Linked DNA regions of Thermofilum uzonense. The protein of the gene in region 1 binds, or shares a complex with, the protein of each later gene. Links are inferred from orthologs where the notes say so. Each region holds a gene or a part of one and is shown on either strand. Other genes may lie near its edges.

Region 1 (5,239 bases):
CTCGAGCATTGACGAGGCTAGAAGATCAATCATCGAGGAGGCGATAAACATCCATAAAGAGGATGAGCGGGCCAACCGACGTATAGGCGAGATAGGAGCGGAGCTAATAGAGGATGGAGACACCATTATTACGGTTTGCAATGCTGGATCGCTTGCTACCAGTTACTGGGGTACCGCTACAGCTCCGATGTACGTTGCTAGAGAGCAAGGTAAAAATATAAGGGTAATTGCGCTTGAGACGCGTCCCTATCTCCAGGGAGCTAGATTAACCGCATGGGAACTTAGCCAGGCAGGAATCGACGTTGTCATAGCTACGGATAATAGCATTGGGATTCTTGCCATGAGGGAAAAGATTTCCCTAGCCATCGTTGGAGCAGACAGGGTGACACGCATAGGATGGGTCGCCAACAAGCTGGGAACATATCCTCTAGCACTAGTATCCCGTGTTCACAATATTCCGTTCTACGTAGCAGCGCCTACAAGTACCCTGGACTTAAAGTCAAAGGATCCTACGGACTTCGAGATCGAAAAACGCGACCCGTCTGAGGTATTATACTGGAAGGGGACCAGAATAGCGCCCGAGGGCGTAAATGCTATATACTATGCCTTTGATCTAACGCCACCACAGCTTATAACCGGGATAATAACGGAAGCCGGTATAATCTATCCTCCTTACGAGAAAAATATACCAAGGACTCTCCAACGCGTTTAACCTTTGTTTTGTGATCTAGATTTAAGTATAAGAGGGTTATCTTTTCTATTTTTCTGAAAACCGTGGGTCTTTTTAACCACAGCTTATTCTTAACAATGAAAGTCGATGTCTGCAAAGCTCATACGACTCAAGCGCCTGATAGATCTGGTGCACGTCCTAAACGTGAGCCCGTTACCCTTAATTCACCACTACACGCTAGAGTCGATGCACATATACTTTGTCCCGGTTAATCTCGGAGGAGAACCTAGCGTAATTTATTACTATGAGTCCCCCCAGCCATTGCAAGGAGTCTATATACTCTTCAATAATTTTTCAGGCGAGATAATCCTTTCCAATAAGTGGGTCTCGGATAGCAAATTCCTCATCATCCCCATAGTGGAAGTCGAGGCTCAAAGCTTCTTCTCTCCCAAAGAATTTCTCCAGGAAGTCAGGAAAAATAACCTCAAGAACAGAGAAAAGGATAAACATGCTAAAGTAGCCACAACCGAGGAATTACTAGTTACACAACCCTAAGGCTATTCATTTGGGCAGTCCCCCAAAAGCCAGGAATAATTCTCGCTATCAACTTCTAGCCATGCATTCCCCCTTAACACTCCATCTTATATATAGTGATTAGTACTTACTCCCCGCATCGAACTGGTCTGCTAACGCAGAGTTTATAAACAAATTAAACAAAGGCTAGCAGGGTTGATATGCAACGTGCAGTCTCGTCAAAACCAACTAAGGTGCGGAAGAGAGAAGTCTATACTGCTCCACTGCATGTACGGTCTAAACGTATTATAGCACCTCTCTCTAAGGAGTTACGTGAGAAACTAGGTGTTCGAAGAGTACGTGTTAGAAAGGGAGACAGGGTTTTGATAGTTCGTGGGTCTTTTAAAGGACATGAAGGGAAGGTTGTACGGGTTAACATAAAAAAAGAACGTATTTACGTCGAAGGCGCGGTTCTGCGGAAAGCCGACGGCACAGAGGTTCCGTTTCCTATTCATCCCTCCAAGGTCATTATAATCGAGCTTGACCTGTCCGACAAACGTAGAAAGGAGCTTTTCGGCAAAGGTGCCTCTGGTGGTGGCTCATGACGAGGAAGATAAAGAGTAGCTTGAGACATTTGAGAAGGTCGGTTGCACCGCCTTTTTGGCCAATTAAGAGAAAAGAGTATGTCTGGACTGTGAAGCCTAAGCCGGGCCCTCATGCTATTAATAAGAGCATTCCTCTGGGAATCGTATTGAGGGATTTCCTTGGCTATGTAACTACAATGAAAGAGGCTAGGAGGGTTCTGGGGGAAAGGAAAATATCTGTCGATGGGAGGATTGTTACGGATTATAAGTTCCCTATAGGATTAATGGATTTGATACATATTATCCCGGAGGACAAATACTATAGGGTTGTTCCCGATAAGACAAACATGTTCAAGCTCGTTGAGGTTTCCAAGGATGAGGCTGGGCACAAGTTGGCCCGGATTATTAGAAAGCAAACAGTAAAAGGTGGGGGGATACAGATCACACTTCACGATGGCAGGAACCTCTTGCTGGCAAACAACGATCAATCTAGAAGCCTGAGGGTCCTAGATTCCGTCCTGATTACCGTTCCTAACCAATCTCTAGTTAGTCATATCCCATTAAAAGAGGGTGTGATGGCAGTTGTAACGGAGGGAAGACATACCGGCTTTATCGGCAGGGTTCAGACAATTCAGCAGGTGTTCAAAAGGAGGAAGTCCATAGTGGTTCTGAAAGGCGAGAATGGGGAAGAAATTAGGACTATTCTTGAATACATCCTACCTGTAGGTCAAGACAAGCCTTTGATCACGATAAGGTGAATGGAGGATGAAAGGAGTCCCAGTTATGGAAACGGGTCACCCAATGCGCAGGATTTTCATAGCTAAAGTAGTTGTCAACATAGGAGTTGGAGAAGGTGGAGAGAGGCTTGCTAAGGCAGCTAAGCTCCTAGAAGAGCTCACGGGACAAAAGCCCTCGCTACGTCGGGCCAGAAAAAGCATAAAGGATTTCGGTGTCAGGAAAGGCGAGAATATAGCCGCGATGGTTACGCTAAGAGGTGAAAAAGCGATAAGTTTCTTGAAGAAGGCTTTTGCGGCTGTTGAGAACAGGATAAGCGAGTCAAGCATTGATCGTCACGGTAATTTCGCCTTTGGTGTTCGAGAGCACATACTTGTCCCTGGCGTGAAGTATGATCCTGAAGTAGGAATATTCGGATTCGACGTCATTGTTGGAATGGAGCGCCCCGGTTATCGTGTAAAGCGGAGAAGAAGAAAGAAATCCAAAATTGGAAGAAACCATTACGTCACAAAGGAAGAGACGATAGCCTTTTTAGAAAAAGTTTTAGGCGTTCAGGTTATACGAACAAAGAGGTGATGCAATTGGCGAAACTACATCCACCTAAGAAGCGCAAATATGGAAAGGGTAGCAGGATGTGCGTGCGCTGCGGAACACACGAAGCAGTGATACGCATGTACGGTCTTAACCTGTGTCGACGTTGTTTCCGGGAAGTAGCAGAAGAAATCGGCTTTAAGAAGTACTCTTAGGGGTGATTACACATGATAATGGATACGCTGGCTAATGCTCTTGCAACAATACAAAACAATGAAGCTAGAGGTCATAAGGAATGCGTTATATATCCTTCATCCAAACTTATTGCACGAGTTTTAAATGTTTTGAAGCAGAACGGCTATATCGAGGACTTCGAATACATTAATGATGGTCGCGGAGGAAAGTTCATTGTTAAACTCAATGGTCGTATAAACAAGTGTGGAGCAATCAAACCCAGGTTCTCTGTTAAAAAGGACGAGTACACGAAATGGGAGCAGGAGTATTTACCCTCGAGAGACATTGGAATTCTCGTCGTGTCCACACCCTACGGCGTCATGAGTCATCGAGAAGCACAAGCTAAGAATCTTGGAGGGATCTTATTAGCTTTCGTCTATTAGGTGGTGGGTTCAAAATGAGCAGTGAAAATGTCGAAGGGAAAGAGAAGAAAAAAGAGAAAACCAGGATTAAACCAAGGCTAGATAAAGAAACAATAAAGAGCTTAAAGCTTAGGTCGATACTATCGGCCAAAAGACCTCGTTTCATCAGGATGAACTCTTGGATAATTAAAAGGCTAGACGACTCATGGAGAAGCCCCCGCAGGAGTCTAGACAACAAAATAAGACTTCAAAGGAAGGGCTTCCCTCCACTTGTTAAAATCGGATATAGGGGGCCCTTCTCTGTACGGAACCTTCATCCTTCGGGCTTCAAGGAGATCATAGTCCATAATCCTCAGGAACTCGAAGGGATAGATCCTAGTACCCAAGCTGTAAGAATCGCATCCACAGTAGGTAGACGTAAACGAATCGAAATAATTAAAAAGGCTGAAGAGAAGGGAATCCGTATACTCAACGCAGGAGGTGTTGAATAATGGATGTAAGTGTGGCTCGAAGGTTAGCCGCTTCAGTTCTCAAAGTAGGGGAAAGCAGGGTATGGATTGACCCAGAGAGGTTAGAGGAAGTTTCAGCGGCTATAACTCGAGAAGATGTTCGTCGGCTAATAAAAGACGGAGTTATAAAGGCTCTACCGCCATCAACTCCTTCTAGAGGACGCTTGAGAATCCGCAAATCAAAGAAAAGAGGAAAGGGTCCTGGAAGCAAAAAGGGTCCACGCATAGATGAAAAGGCTGTTTGGATAGCGCGTGTACGATCGCAGAGAAGGTATCTCAAGGCGTTAAAAGCTAAAGGACTAATAGATAGGAAGAGTTTTTGGAGGGTTTACAAGCTAGTAAAGGGTGGAACTTTCAGGAGTCTATCCCATCTTAAGCTCTACCTTTCTGAGCATAAATTGGTAAAGGTGAAAGAAAGTGCCTAAAACCTCAACATACAGGTTACCATTGAAAAGACGTAGGCTGGGAATTACAAATTACTATAAACGTAGAAAGTTAATACTTTCCAAGAAGCCACGGTTGGTTGTAAGAGTTTTGTCGAGGACTATAATCGTCCAACTGGTAAAGGTGCATCCGAAAGGTGATATAACGCTTGTATCATCTCACTCGAAAGAACTGTTAAGGTACGGGTGGAAGGGAGGCTCAAAGAACACTCCTGCAGCTTATCTTTTAGGTTTCCTTGCGGCCCTAAAGGCCCAGCAAAAAGGCATCAAAGAGGCAGTCCTCGACATAGGACTACATAGACCTGTTAAAGGTGCGCGTGTTTTCGCCGTCGCGAAGGGAGCGATCGATGGCGGGCTGAAGATCCCCGCAGACAACGAAATTTTCCCTGACGAGAGTCGTATAAAAGGAGAGCACATAGCAAGCTATGCCAAAGATCTCAAAGAAAAGAATCCAGAGCTCTACAAGGCACGCTTTTCGGAATACCTCTCCCAAGGCCTCGAACCTGAGAACATTCCAGAGCACTTCGAGGAAATCAAAAACAGCATCTTGAAGACGTTCAAAGAGGGTAAAAGTATTTAATGCACATATGGTAGCATGGAAGGGTGGATGCTATGTCGCTAGGGAGTTGGGTTCCTCGAACCTATGTTGGAAGACTCG
Region 2 (4,216 bases), 1.4 Mb from region 1 along the record:
GTCATACGGGAGGCCTTGACCCCCGCCATATTCCTCAACGAATACCCCAGGACGACGATAGACGTGTTTATCAACATCCTCGAGGCGGACGGGGGAACCAGAACAGCCAGTATAATCGCGGCAGCCGTAGCCCTTGCAGACGCTGGAATAGCGATGAGAGACCTCGTAGCAGCTATAGCCGTGGGAAAAATAGGGGACATACTGGTTCTCGACATTAATGGTCTCGAGGATCAACACGGAGACGGGGACATGCCTATAGCCATGATGCCAAAGCTAGGAGAAGTTACTCTGATACAGGCGGATGGAGTCTTCACCCCTGAGGAGATAGAAAGGGCATTATCCATGGTCTCCAAGCCGATCAAGAGAATATACGAGGAACAGGTGAAAGCGTTAAAAAGCAAGTATGAGTCGATTAGGCAAGAGGTGACTGAGAGTGAGTGATGAAGCTTCTAGGCTTCGAGTGCTACCTGTAATTAAAAAAGAGCTTCTACTAGCATCGCTCAGGAAGGGAGAAAGACTCGACGGGAGAAGTCCCGAGGAAGTCAGACAAATTACCATTCAGACGGGGATAATAGGCAAGGCTGAGGGCTCCGCACTCGTACAACTCGGTGAAACTAGGGTGATTGCAGGCGTCAAGCTAGGTCTAAGCTCCCCCTTCGGGGACACTCCAGACGAAGGAGTCCTGATAGTCAATGCGGAGCTTTCACCCTTAGCTTCACCCTTCTTCGAGCCTGGCCCTCCAGGAGAGGAGGACATAGAGCTTGCTAGGGTTGTTGACCGTGGCCTTAGAAGTGCCGAGGTTATAGACATGCAGAAACTTTCTATCATTCCAGGCTCCAAAGTTTGGGCTGTCTTCGTAGACATATATCCTCTCGACCACGCGGGCAATATTCTCGACGCTGCTGGTCTAGCCGCGATGAGCGCCCTGCTCAACTCTAAAATGCCTAAGACCACGGTTGAAAACGGGAGGATAACAATCCTAGAGGAGAAAGTCCCCTTGCCTGTGCGTAGTAGGATAGTCTACGTAACCCTGGCAAAAATCGGGGATTATATGGTCGTCGACCCCAGCCTAGAAGAGGAGCTCGTCTGTGATGCAAAAATAACATTCGGTGTAACAGAAGACGGGAAGATCTCCGCTATCCAAAAGAGCGGTGACGGCTCTATAAAGCCAAGCGAGTTGCTTCGAGCCAGAGACATGGCGATAGAGGTATCGAAGAAGCTGTTCGAAAAGCTGCCTCCGATTAGTAGTCAGGAGCAATGATAAAAAATATATTCAGCGGGATTGAACCCTAAAAGGCGATGCTTTATGGGTAAGCATACAAAAATCGTTGGAAGAGCTGGGAGGTTTGGTGCGCGCTATGGCGCTACACTGCGCAAAAAAACGGCTGCCATTGAGAGCAAGATGAAGGCCAAGCATAGATGCCCAAGGTGCCAAACAGTGGGAAGTCTGAGGAGGATTAGCATCGGGATATGGTCCTGCAAGAAGTGTGGCTACACATTTGCGGGCGGAGCATACCTCCCGCGAACCGAGTCAGGTAGAACCTTCACCCCCGAGGAGTTGAAAGCCCTCGGCTTGTAAGAGAAAATTTTAGTGCTAAGCTTAAAGCTTCGTCGGGCGAAATCTCGTCTACCCTTTTATCCGGATCTACACCCGACTCGCTCAAGATCCTGCGCACCTCTTCCTTTTTAAGCCCATATCCCAGAACTATACCCGTCGAGAGTTTCTTTCTCCTATAAGGGAATACTGATCTTGTGAAGGACTCAACGGCTTCAATGCTTTCAGGTGAGAGCTCCTTCCGGGGTATCAGCTTCACCACAACGGTCTCAACGTGAGGCCTGGGCTTGTAGGCTTCACGTGGTATCGTGAATAGTTTCTCGACTGAGAAGCATAGCTGTGTAAGTATGGAGAGCCTTCCATAAATACTTGTTCCGGGAGGGGCAAGCATTCTCTCACCCACCTCTCTCTGAATACCTAGAACCGCGTAAACCAGGGAGGCGTCACGGCAAAGCATTGCTATAATTCTTGAGGAGAGATAAAAGGGAGTATTCGAGACGACAACGTGTCTACTTTTACTAGTTGTAAAGAAGACTGCATCCGTTAGAACAACATCTACTTTCCCCATCCCCCCTCTACATTCCTTGAGAAGTTTTACGAGTGAGGGGTCAATCTCGCTACAAAAAACGTAGCTTGCGACCCTCGATAAAGGCAAAGTCAAGCTTCCGAGCCCGCAGCCTATCTCGTACACAACGCTACCCTCATCCACGACCTCTGCAAACATCGAGGCAAACCTCTCATCGACGAGCATGTGTTGCCCTAGTTGTTTACGAAATCTTAGAGAGTACGCCCTCCTAAGGCACTCCACCACCAACAACCCGGGTTCAAATCATGCATATAGATTAAAACGTGCCGTCGGGAAAACCCGAAAACCATAAATTTTCCTAAAAATCCGGTTAACAGGGGCCCGGATGGTGTAGCCTGGATAACACGCTGGCCTGTGGAGCGCGAACCCACAGGCAGCGCGCAGAGAGCCAGTGAACCCGGGTTCAAATCCCGGTCCGGGCCCTCCCAGGTTTACCCCAATACAATTTTCGAGCCAACCCTTGATCCCTTCAACAAAGCTTATCATGATGCTTCCTCCCTTAGGTTTTTGTGAATACAAGGCTGGTCTTGAAAAATGAGGCACGCCAAGCGCTTTCTTATGGTTGGGGCTTCCTTGTATTCAGAGAGCCGCCGGAGTCCATCCGCTTTTCCATCCAGCTTATCAAGGATTTGGGGCTTTGCGGTCCTGAGCCCTTACTCATCACGGTTGGCGACGTCGTCTCTTACAACTTTGCCGCTTACGGGCGTAGCGATGTGGCTGTGGTAGACGGTAAGACTAGACGCAGCATGCGCATTCAAGGTGTTGTCGCGGCGAACTCCTATAATTGCGTTAATGACCCAGGTACGATTTCTCAAGAATGCATAGAGGCTATTAAAAGTGCAATTGAGGAGGCAAAGAAGGATAGAAAGAGCATAGTATATGTGGATGGTGAAGAGGATCTTTTATCACTCGTTGCGCTAAAAGAGTGCCCCCTTAATGAAAGCTGGGTTATATATGGTCACTGGAAAGGCTTCTTGTGCCTGTTACCCTGTACAGAATTCTTTAAGAGGCTAGCCAACGTATTGCTCGAGACCAGTTTCGAGAAGGAGTGACTCTACCAGCGCTACATTGGCACGCAAAGAACTATAGGGTATTCCTAGTGCCTTTGAGATAAAATAAAGATTCAACCTAACATCTAGCCGATTCAATACGACAGCTATAACCGCGGCTAGAACATTTCGCCTACTCCTACCCGTCGAGAAGCGTCTAATGCGGCCAAGTATTAATCTAACATGCCTTCTGACTTCCTCCCTTGGAGCTATTGCGGCAACCTTCTCTAGAAGCTCTTCCAACTCGCCGTCCCACCCGTCATGAAGAAAGCCCAGCGCGCGGACAACCGGTATTATGTGTATCAAGTCTCCTGTACTGAGCTTAAAGCCGCGTAGCCGAAAGACCTTTACAACCTCCCTTAATCCCGTCCTGGGCCTCGACCGCTTGACCTCAAAATATACAAGAAAAGCTAGGAGCGCCGACTTCTTCCAGATCCTCAACCCGTTCTTAGCGGCACGTCTCAACAAGATCTCGTATTCTTCAATGATACGTGTACGTGTCTCATGGGTCAAGTTGAAGTCCAGTGAGACCGCGGATAGTATTCTCCAGGCATGGCCTGTAGAAAAACGTCCCGTGACTACATCGTTAAGCTGTTTCAAGCGTGGATCCAGCTTTAAAACGGCCTTTCGAGCCTGGGAGCCCTCAGAGAATCGAACTGTATCATCGAAGCCCTGCTGTATAACCTTACCGCAGGACGTACAAACATAATGCCCCCTCGGGTCAAAAACCACTAATCCACCGCACTCGCTGCATCGCATGTGTTGAGACCTAGAAAACACTGTTATATGCGGTGAAGGCTTAACGTCGGGGGGAGGGCTCTAAAAACACTAATAAAAACTTTTCCCAACCTAGACCTCTACGACCGGCATCGTCAGGGTTCGCTTGACGCCCGGGAGAAGCCTAATCTTCGTTAAAACCGTCTCGCGAACCTCGCGCTCATCCTTTCCCGATATCTTGACTATTATATCATAGACGCCGTAAAGGAGGTTGGCCTCTATAACGCCTGGAACCTTCCGTAGCTCTTC

The links. Proteins that work in one complex are often made in the same cells at the same time.
Region 2: MA03_RS00320 (region 1) and MA03_RS08835 share a complex: the UniProt entries of both Methanocaldococcus jannaschii proteins name them as parts of the 50S ribosomal subunit. The link is inferred for Thermofilum uzonense from one-to-one orthologs.

The regions. Positions count from the first base shown.
Region 1 is NZ_CP009961.1:50,305-55,543, forward strand. Bases 1,469-4,305 are described here. They hold MA03_RS00320 (50S ribosomal protein L5), read left to right. Parts: upstream 1,469-2,532; coding sequence 2,533-3,078; downstream 3,079-4,305. Other genes in these bases: rplX (50S ribosomal protein L24), read left to right, coding at 1,469-1,788; MA03_RS00315 (30S ribosomal protein S4e), read left to right, coding at 1,785-2,525; MA03_RS08515 (30S ribosomal protein S14), read left to right, coding at 3,078-3,248; MA03_RS00325 (30S ribosomal protein S8), read left to right, coding at 3,261-3,650; MA03_RS00330 (50S ribosomal protein L32e), read left to right, coding at 3,665-4,120. Also shown: mtnA (S-methyl-5-thioribose-1-phosphate isomerase), read left to right, coding at 1-712; MA03_RS00305 (hypothetical protein), read left to right, coding at 818-1,225; more of rplX, read left to right, coding at 1,405-1,468; more of MA03_RS00335, read left to right, coding at 4,306-4,563; MA03_RS00340 (50S ribosomal protein L18), read left to right, coding at 4,556-5,161; MA03_RS00345 (30S ribosomal protein S5), read left to right, coding at 5,194-5,239. UniProt on the Methanocaldococcus jannaschii protein: This is one of the proteins that bind and probably mediate the attachment of the 5S RNA into the large ribosomal subunit, where it forms part of the central protuberance.
Region 2 is NZ_CP009961.1:1,462,165-1,466,380, reverse strand. What follows is about bases 7-2,942. They hold MA03_RS08835 (50S ribosomal protein L37ae), read left to right. Parts: upstream 7-1,306; coding sequence 1,307-1,579; downstream 1,580-2,942. Other genes in these bases: MA03_RS07705 (DUF359 domain-containing protein), read left to right, coding at 2,651-2,942; rsmA (16S rRNA (adenine(1518)-N(6)/adenine(1519)-N(6))-dimethyltransferase RsmA), read right to left, coding at 1,545-2,366; rrp42 (exosome complex protein Rrp42), read left to right, coding at 434-1,261; rrp41 (exosome complex exonuclease Rrp41), read left to right, coding at 7-441. In the rest of the region: more of rrp41, read left to right, coding at 1-6; more of MA03_RS07705, read left to right, coding at 2,943-3,193; MA03_RS07700 (TFIIB-type zinc ribbon-containing protein), read right to left, coding at 3,152-3,949; MA03_RS07695 (Lrp/AsnC family transcriptional regulator), read right to left, coding at 4,040-4,216. UniProt on the Methanocaldococcus jannaschii protein: Binds to the 23S rRNA.